4 regions of the Streptomyces sp. NPDC005402 genome follow, and region 3 is predicted to be linked to each of the others. Evidence: riboswitches for the same ligand, from Rfam matches in the RefSeq annotation. Region 3 holds a riboswitch; each other region holds the start of a gene.
The links. A riboswitch is a leader RNA that binds a small molecule or an ion and turns the genes downstream of it on or off. The one in region 3 is predicted to bind cyclic di-AMP.

Region 1 (2,188 bases), on a different contig from region 3:
GGGGCAGGCCGGCGATCTGGCCATCCAGGCCGAGGAGTTGATCCGGGTGCGGGGCCGCCTGGAGCAGATGCTGGTCCGGCACACCGGGCGCAGCTCCGAGCAGGTGAGCGCGGACATCGAGCGGGACAGGATCCTGGACGCGCAGGGCGCCCTGGACTACGGCCTGGTGGACGCGATCGTCCCGAGCCGCAAGTCCTCGCACTCCGCTCCGGGCGCGAGGTGAGCCCTCGATGGTGCCGGACCTTCCACCGCTGCCCGCGCTCACACGCGCCGAGGGCGAGCTGATCGACCGTTATCTCGACGTGGTCGACCTGCTGGGCCGGATCAACCCGGCCCGGCGCGAGGACACCTACGGCGGACTGCGCGCGGCGCAGGCGCTGGTGAGCAGGGCGGCCGAGCTGCGGGACGCGCTCGTGCTGATGCACGGCCGGGGTGAGCGCGAACTGCACGCCGCGACGCTGGCGCGGGCCCTGCGGGTCCTGGACGGAGAGCGGCGTACGGCCAGGGTCACCGTGCCGCCCGAACCCGGCAATTGACGCATTGACGCGCCGGCTGTGACTCCGGACGTTCCACGGGTCTGACGGGGCGTCCGGAGCTCGGTTGAAACGGACCAAAAGACGTACCGCCGTTTGCAGGAGGCGCGAGTCCTTTTTCGCGCCCGTCCGGGTTGCGCAATGCGCGTGTTTCAGGTGGGGGATGAGGAGTTCCTGTGCTGGTCGAGGGGGCAGCGGACCCCTCGACGCCTCTTCGAACGCTCATGTGTCCACCCGAACGGGTGAGTGGTGAGTAACAACACAAATCCCCGGTTCCATTGGGTTTTTGGGACATCCGTGCGCCAAGATCCCTGACTGACGACAAGCCCCCGCCACAACGGCGGGGCGATCCGGGCGGACGCCGAGTCCTGCCGCCGCCCGGATGACCGGTCGACAGGAGTGGATCGGCAGGAGTGGAGGACCCAAGCACGACGGGTCGCCGGAACGGTCACGCCATGGCCGGGCCGAGCATCCCTTGGGGTGAAGCCGCGTCAGCGGCCGGGCAACTTCGCCAGCCCGAATCCGACAGGTCATCCTTCACAGGCGGCTGACGAAGGGTTGCGCATGACTGCGCTCAATCGTGTCCCGTCGCTGATGGTCCGGGCCGGTACGGCCTCGGCCTTCGCCATCGCCGCCGTGGGCGGCTCCGTCGTGGTGCCGGGCGTCGCAGCCGACGCCGCCGCCGCGACGCCGGCGACGAAGGCGCTCAAGGTAGCGGCCTCCAAGAAGGGCTCGCCGTACAAGTACGGCGCCACAGGACCCCGCCGCTTCGACTGCTCGGGGCTCACGCTGTACTCGTTCAAGAAGGCGGGCAAGAAGCTCCCGCGCACGGCGGCCCAGCAGTACAACAAGACCCGCCACATCGGCTCGGGCAGCCGCAAGGCCGGCGACCTGGTGTTCTTCCACTCGGGTTCGAACGTCTACCACGTCGGCATCTACGCCGGGAAGGGAAAGATCTGGCACGCCCCGAAGACCGGGGACGTGGTGAGGCTGCAGAAGATCTGGACGAAGAGCGTCTGGTACGGCCGGGTCAAGTGACGCCCCCGAGGGGGCGGCGGCGACCTGACCTCCCGCCGCCCCCTCGGGCTCCCGGGGGCGCGTGACACGCGCTCAGCTGGTTATCCGCGCCCGCATGGCCGACCACCGCCCCTGCACCGCCCGCTACGAGACCCCGCTGGAGCGCGCCGACCGCAACTTCGGCGAGCTGCTCCAGGAACTGCGCGTCACCCAGACCGGGGTGCAGATCCTCTTCGCCTTTCTGCTGGCCCTGGCCTTCACCCAGCGCTTCCCGTCCCTCGACACCTTCCAGCGCAGCACGTACGTCACCACGCTGCTGCTGGCGGTCGTCGCGGCGGCCCTGTTCACCGCACCGGCGGCCCTGCACCACTCGCTCTTCCAACGCGGCGCCAAGGCCCGCATCGCGCAGGTCTCCTCCCGGCTCGCCACGGTCGGCATGGGGGTTCTGGTGCTCGCGTTCACCGGCTCCGTACTGCTCGTCGTGGACGTGACCACAGGCCGGGCCGGCGGAGTGGCCGCGGGCGCGGCGACCCTGCTGGTGTGTCTGGGCCTGTGGGGCCTGCTCCCCCGACTGGTCCGGCGGGCGGGACTCGCCGAGGACCGCAAGGCGGCGCAGTCGCACTCCACCCCTCCGTCGG
Region 2 (2,188 bases), on a different contig from region 3:
GTAAATTGTTTCTGAACTGAACAAAGACGCCCCCGCAGCGGCCCATGAAAAAACCCCGCCCCGGTGCGTACGGGGGAACACGCACCGGAGCGGGGAGCCCGTGGGGACGGGGGGGGACCCTCACGAGGCCTTCATCCTGAAGGACACGGCTGTGAGGGCCCTGTGGTTCAGCTGGGCCTTACTTCAGGTGCAGCTGCTGGCCCGGGAAGATGAAGTCGGCATCGTCGATGATGTCCTTGTTCAGCTTGAACAGCTTCTGCCAGCCGCCCTTGACCTTGTGCTTCTCGGCGATCGAGCTGAGGGTGTCACCCTTGACGACCTTGTACTCGCCGTCGCCCTTCTTGACCTTCTTGCCGGTCGGGGTGGTGACGGTCTTCTTGGCGGCCGGACGGTCGGTCGAACGCGAGGCGCTCTGCTCGTCGGTCGAACGGGTGCTGGTGCCCGAGTTCGAGGAGCTGGAGTTCGAGCTGGAGGAGGACGAGCTGCTGCCGCCGTTGTAGCCGGCGCTGGACAGGCCCGTGCCGCAGACCGGCCAGGCACCCTTGCCCTGGGAGGCGAGGACCTTCTCGGCGACGGCGATCTGCTGCGACTTGCTGGCCTGGTTGGCCTGCGCGGCGTACTGCGTGCCGCCGTACGCGGCCCAGGTGGAGGCCGAGAACTGCAGGCCGCCGTAGTAGCCGTTACCGGTGTTGATGGACCAGTTGCCGCCGGACTCGCACTGGGCGACGGTGTCCCACTCGGAGGCGGTGGCGGCGGAGGCGTTGCCGGCCGCCATCAGCGGGGCGGCGATGGCGACACCGGTGACACCGGCGAGCGCGGCGGCGCGGGTGGCCTTGGACGGACGGCGGTGCTTGCCCTTGCCGGAAAACAGCATGGTGGATCCCCTCACCGACGCCTGCGAGGTGAGCTGTCGGGTTCGGGCCGGTTGAGTTGCCCGGTCGCACACCTCGCGGTGCGCGACTTAACCCCAAGCCGGTCCAGCGTGAACTGCTGGGTCCGGCACTTACCTTGGGTCCCCCGCTCCTGCCTACGGCGCTTGACGCGACGACTGTTCCCGTACGGCCGCTGGCAGGATTCGGCGTTGCGACAGACGGGGCTCGGGTTGCCGAGCGGTCACGACCGTAGACACGCGATCGGCGGAATTTCAAAGACGATCAGGGCTTCTGAGACTCATCCCACACTTTCACCAAAGTGGACATTCAGTGCGAAGTGTGACGTGAACTCCCGCTGCTTTTCAGGCCTTTTCGGCCCTATTCAGCCCCTGTGTCGAGCGTCTGACCGGCGACGATGTTGCTCGGGTCGGCCCCGATACGGTCCTTGTTCTCGGCATAGAGGGCACGCCATCCGCCGTCGAGGCCAAGGGAGTCGGCGATGGAGACGAGGGAGTCGCCCTCCTGGACGGTGTAGGTGGCGGCGTGCCGGCCGGCCGAGGGCGAGGCCGTGCTCTTCGTCGCACTTTCCTCGGCGCTGCCGCCGCGATGCTTGCCGGAACCCAGGGCGCCGACGTCCACGAGGGCCGAAGAGCTACCCTCCTGCCACGACTTGTCCGCTTCGCCCTCTTCCGGGCTCACCACGGGCGAGCTGCCGGAAGGCCGCGCGTCCTTCGTGGCGGAGTCCTTGGATTCCGAAGAGTTCTTTTTGTCCGACTTGGCGGCACCGTCGTCGTCGCCGGAGGGAGTGGCCGACGGCGAGGGCGTCGCGGACGAACCGTCCAGTGCGTCGAGCAGACCGGAAGACTCCTCGGAGCCCGAGGAGTTGGAGGAACCGGACGAACCAGACGAGTCGGATGTGGCGGACGAGCCGGAAGCCGAGGCCGAGGGCGTACCGCTCCCGACGCCCGTGTCGACGTCCGCCGAACTCGAGTCCTTGCTGAGACCGCCGAGCAGACCGCAGGTCGGCCACGCGGCGATGCCCTGGTCGTCGAGGAGCTTCTCGGCCACGGCTATCTGCTGGCTGCGGCTGGCCAGGTCCGCGGTCTCGGCGTATTCGAGGCCGCCGTACTTCTCCCAGTTCTCCTGGGACATCTGCAGGCCGCCGTAGTAGCCGTTGCCGTCGTTCGCGCTCCAGGAGCCGCCGCTCTCGCACTCCGCGACGTGGTCCCAGGTGGTGCCGGTGGCGGCACTCGCCCCGGTCGCTCCGAGCAGTGGGATCGCGATGGCGGATCCCGTCACACCGGCTGCCACGAGGA
Region 3 (2,188 bases):
TCGGACAACACCGACCCCCTCGACCGGCTCGCCATTCAGTACGGCTTCAGCCAGATCCACCCCGCGCGCGTGATGGCCGCCTGGGTCACCGACAGTCCCAACATCCAGCTCAACGGCCGGGTGAGCTCGCTGCGGTTCCGGTTCGTGAGCGCGATGGCCGGGGTGCTCGGAGTCGGCGGTGACCTCTCGGAGTGGACCGAGGACGAACTCGCCGAGGCGGGTCGGTGGGTGGATCTCTACAAGAAGATCCGGCCCCTGGTGCAGCGCGGCGACCTCTACCGGCTGCGGCCTCCACAGGGCGGGCTGAGCGCGGTGCAGTACGTCCTCGGGGACGAGACCGTCGTCCTCGCCTGGCTTCAGGCGCAGAAGTACGGCGAGCCCGTCCCCTCGCTGCGGCTGCGGGGACTCGACCCGACGGCATCGTATGAATGCCCCGAAACGGGCGAAGTTCACCGAGGTGCCGTATTGCTGCATCACGGACTTCGTACCGGTTTGCGGGGAGACCTTGATGCGACGGTTATCCGACTGCGTCGCATCTAGGGCTTCTGTCCGAATTGATAGATTCCTTCCCACTCCTTCCGGGATGAGGGGGCCTGTGAATTCGTGACGTGAGGAGCGTCATATCGGTGACGGTGTGTCGCCCGTCATGTTCACGTAATTCGCAGGCCGGTCAAGGGGAATTGGATGGATGAAGGGCGTCCGATTCACGCAGGGTGACGGGTAATTCTCGTACGGGATCAAGAGAAACGCATATACAGGCAACCTCTCGCTTGTCCCTTTGCGTCTTGCTCGTTTACGTTCGCCACCGATCCGGTCGGACGCCCAATCCTGCCGCCGAACGGATTCCCCACACTCACTCACCCGTGCACGGCAGGAGCGGGGGACCCACAGGTATTTCCGCCTGTTCCGGTCTCCGGAACGGCTTGGGGTTTAGTCGCGTCTCGGCGCGGCCGGGCATCTCCAGCCCGCACCCGACAGCTCACCTCGCAGGCGCCGGAGAGGAATTCGTCATGCCCGCGAAGGGTAAGCACCGCCGCCCGAAGACCCAGCGCTTCGCCCGCTCGATCGCCGTCGCCGGCACCGGAGGAGCCGCGCTCGCGCTGCCGCTCATGGGGGCCACCGGCGCTCACGCCGCCACCCCTCAGTCCGTGTCGGAAAAGGCCGTTCAGTCGCTTCCGGTCACGCAGAAGGCAGCCGAGAAGTCCGCCGAAAAGACGGCTGCCAAGAAGGGCGCGAAAACCTCGACCGTGCGCACCTATTCGGTGCGGGTCGGCGACTATCTCTCGAAGATCGCCGACGAACAGAACGTCAGCGGTGGCTGGAAGAAGCTCTACGCCGACAATCGTGCGGCCATCGGCGACGACCCGTCATTGATCCACCCGGGCCTGAAGCTCTCGATCGGCAAGAAGGCCAAGGCGAGCACGGCGAAGACCGGGTCCTCCTCCTCGTCCTCGGCGAAGACCGAGAAGGCGGAGCCGAAGAAGTCGTCCTCGAACTCGACGGCCGCCACCCAGAGCTCCGACACGACCAGCAGCTCCAGCGGCTACACCCTCCCGGTCAGCGGCGCCACGATCGGCACCGGCTACCGCGTCGCGGGCAGCATGTGGTCCAGCGGCTACCACACCGGCGTCGACTTCGTCGTCCCTACCGGCACCTCGCTCAAGGCCGTGGCCGCGGGCACGGTCGTCTCCGCGGGCTGGGGCGGCGCCTACGGCAACCAGGTCGTCATCAAGCTGAACGACGGCTACTACGCGCAGTACGCCCACCTGTCCCAGCTCTCCGTCTCGGCCGGCCAGACCGTGAGCGAGGGTCAGCAGATCGGCCTCTCCGGCGCGACGGGCAATGTGACCGGCCCGCACCTGCACTTCGAGATCCGTACCACGCCGGACTACGGCTCCGACGTGGACCCGGTCGCCTACCTCCGCTCCAAGGGCGTCGCCGTCGGCTGACGACGCCCTCCTGTGCCACCGAAGGCCGGACCCCGATCCCCGGGTCCGGCCTTCGGTGTTTCCCCGCGCAGGGCATGAGATCGACTGTGCCTGTCCGCGCCGTCATGATCACTTCGTTGCGTTCTTGTGGCGGGCCTGCTCGGAGCGTCGACAGGTGAGCGAGGGGCGGGGCAGAGTGAACTCCGTAGCTGCGCAAGCGCTTTCTAAGGGCTTTTGGAGTTCACCCCCTTCACGGAAGG
Region 4 (2,188 bases), on a different contig from region 3:
GAGTTTCAGTACGGCCCCGTCGTCGATCTGCTCCAGGCCGGTCACCACATAGGGGGAGCCGGTCCGCACCGCCAGCCGGATGCTGCCATTGCCGAACTCCGTCACCCGCAGCGTCCGGCCGCCGGACAGCGGGATGTCCCGCTTGCCGATCTCCACCGGTCGCTCGTCGGCTGCCGCCATGGGCCCCTCCTCGTTCGCGTGAGGGGCGCCACGCTACGCCGCCACGCGGGCAACCGGGCCCGAGAAACAACCCTGGCGCGAACCACCCCGCGGATGACGTATGCTGGTCACACAACGACGCGGGGTGGAGCAGCTCGGTAGCTCGCTGGGCTCATAACCCAGAGGTCGCAGGTTCAAATCCTGTCCCCGCTACTCAAGGCTCAGGGCCGGAATCCATTTAATGGACTCCGGCCCTGAGTGTTTCCCCCCGTCGGTCACTCGGCTCGCCTGCGCGCTCTGACCACCTCACCCCGGCGCACTGCTCGCCGTACGACGTCTTCGTGACGTGGGGTGATCGGATGACCGCCCTCCGCATAACAAATGACATACCGTCAATGCCTGTGTGACGCCTGAGGCAAGGTCAACTCGCCCGTTTTTAACCGTTCATGGGCCGTAAGTCCTGCGGGATTTCGTTAACGATCAAGCGGAACAGCTTGGAATCGGGCCCCCGGGTCTATTAACGTTCGATAACGCAGCGCGGTCGTCCCAGCCGTCACAAGAGACGGCTCCGTGCTCACGCGCCGAATTCCGCAAGGGAACCGGGGAACCACCAACTTGGGGTGAATCGCTCGTACTCCGCCGTGGCAGCACGGCGGGTATACGCGCGTAGGAGACCTTCCTGCTCCGAACCCGTCAGCTAACCCGGTAGGCGAGAAGGAAGGAAAGGAGCGCGCCCACGTGGCGTCCAACCCGCCTGCCCCCGAGGCGCCGTACGTACCCAGCGACACCCTCGTGTACGGCGGCTACCGTGCCGACGACGAGGCCCCGCTCGGCGAGTGGAACCCGACCGCGGACTCCCTCGCTCCTGTACGAGGCCGGCACCGCGTCGCCAAGCAGCGTGGCGGGGGATTCGCCCGTAGCTCCACCGTTCTGGGCGTCGGCGTCATAGCCGCCGTCAGCGCGGGCGGGATGGCCAGCGCGAACACCGGCAAGCCGCCGGTCTCCATCTCCATGCCGGACCTGCCCAACGTGGGCTCGCTCATCTCTGAGGACTCCGACACCGCCGCGGACGACACGAGCGCCTTCAGCAGCGTCGGCGCCACCACCACCGACACCGCCCAGGGGACGTCGGACGCCGGTGAGGCGCTGCGCTCGCGCATCCTGGCCCAGGCCGAGGTGCAGCAGGACCAGCTCGACACCAAGGCCGCCCAGGCCGTCGCGGCCGCCGCCCAGAAGGAGGCCGACGCGGCCGCCGCCAAGGCGGAGAAGGACGCTCAGGAGAAGGCCGCCGCCGCGAAGAAGAAGGCGGAGGAGGCGGCCGCGAAGAAGGCCGAGGCCGCGCGCCTGGCCGAGCTCGCCAAGCAGTACACGCTGCCGACCTCGTCGTACACCATCACCTCGACCTTCGGTCAGGCCGGTTCGCTGTGGTCCTCCGGCTACCACACGGGCCTCGACTTCGCCGCGCCCACGGGCACGCTCATCAAGGCGATCCACAGCGGCACCATCACCGAGGCCGGCTGGGCCGGTTCCTACGGCTACCGCACGATCCTCACCCTCGACGACGGCACCGAGCTGTGGTTCTGCCACCAGTCCTCGATCAGCGTCAGCGTCGGCCAGAAGGTCGGCACCGGTGACGTCATCGGCCGCGTGGGCGCCACGGGCAACGTGACCGGCGCGCACCTGCACCTGGAGGTCCACCCGGGCGGTTCGGCCGACGGGATCGACCCGATGGCGTGGCTGCACGGCAAGGGGCTCACCCCCTGAGGCCTCCCGCGAGGTCCTGAGCATTCCCGCGAAGTCCCGCGAACTCCGGCAGCCCTGACGACGTCCCCCCGACGTCAGGGCTGCCGGTGCTTCGGAGCAACTGATTCCGGTTGTTTGCGAGGACTTTGCGGCCGTAGCGGAAGACCGGCGTCCGGCGCGGGCGTTGACGTATGGCATGACTTCCCTTCGCAAGCTCGGCTCCTCCGACCTCGAGGTCTTCCCGCTCGCCCTCGGCGGCAACGTCTTCGGCTGGACCGCCGACGAG

Region 1: linked by a shared signal. The riboswitch ahead of ABZT02_RS38620 (NlpC/P60 family protein) and the one ahead of ABZT02_RS18510 (LysM peptidoglycan-binding domain-containing M23 family metallopeptidase) in region 3 are both predicted to bind cyclic di-AMP.
Region 2: linked by a shared signal. The riboswitch ahead of ABZT02_RS15670 (transglycosylase family protein) and the one ahead of ABZT02_RS18510 (LysM peptidoglycan-binding domain-containing M23 family metallopeptidase) in region 3 are both predicted to bind cyclic di-AMP.
Region 4: linked by a shared signal. The riboswitch ahead of ABZT02_RS38060 (M23 family metallopeptidase) and the one ahead of ABZT02_RS18510 (LysM peptidoglycan-binding domain-containing M23 family metallopeptidase) in region 3 are both predicted to bind cyclic di-AMP.

The regions. Positions count from the first base shown of each region.
Region 1 covers NZ_JBEXFB010000029.1:27,297-29,484, reverse strand. Annotated here, with positions in the region: gene ABZT02_RS38630 (ATP-dependent Clp protease proteolytic subunit) at 1-223, shown strand, start outside; gene ABZT02_RS38625 (hypothetical protein) at 231-536, shown strand; cyclic di-AMP (ydaO/yuaA leader) riboswitch at 883-1,094, shown strand; gene ABZT02_RS38620 (NlpC/P60 family protein) at 1,098-1,571, shown strand; gene ABZT02_RS38615 (DUF6328 family protein) at 1,666-2,188, shown strand, end outside.
Region 2 covers NZ_JBEXFB010000007.1:113,885-116,072, forward strand. Annotated here, with positions in the region: gene ABZT02_RS15670 (transglycosylase family protein) at 179-874, opposite strand; cyclic di-AMP (ydaO/yuaA leader) riboswitch at 878-1,045, opposite strand; gene ABZT02_RS15675 (transglycosylase family protein) at 1,251-2,188, opposite strand, start outside.
Region 3 covers NZ_JBEXFB010000008.1:307,822-310,009, reverse strand. Annotated here, with positions in the region: gene ABZT02_RS18515 (alpha-galactosidase) at 1-540, shown strand, start outside; cyclic di-AMP (ydaO/yuaA leader) riboswitch at 849-1,006, shown strand; gene ABZT02_RS18510 (LysM peptidoglycan-binding domain-containing M23 family metallopeptidase) at 1,011-1,949, shown strand.
Region 4 covers NZ_JBEXFB010000028.1:22,318-24,505, reverse strand. Annotated here, with positions in the region: gene ABZT02_RS38070 (hypothetical protein) at 1-180, opposite strand, end outside; tRNA gene ABZT02_RS38065 (tRNA-Met) at 299-372, shown strand; cyclic di-AMP (ydaO/yuaA leader) riboswitch at 729-886, shown strand; gene ABZT02_RS38060 (M23 family metallopeptidase) at 898-1,923, shown strand; gene ABZT02_RS38055 (aldo/keto reductase) at 2,099-2,188, shown strand, end outside.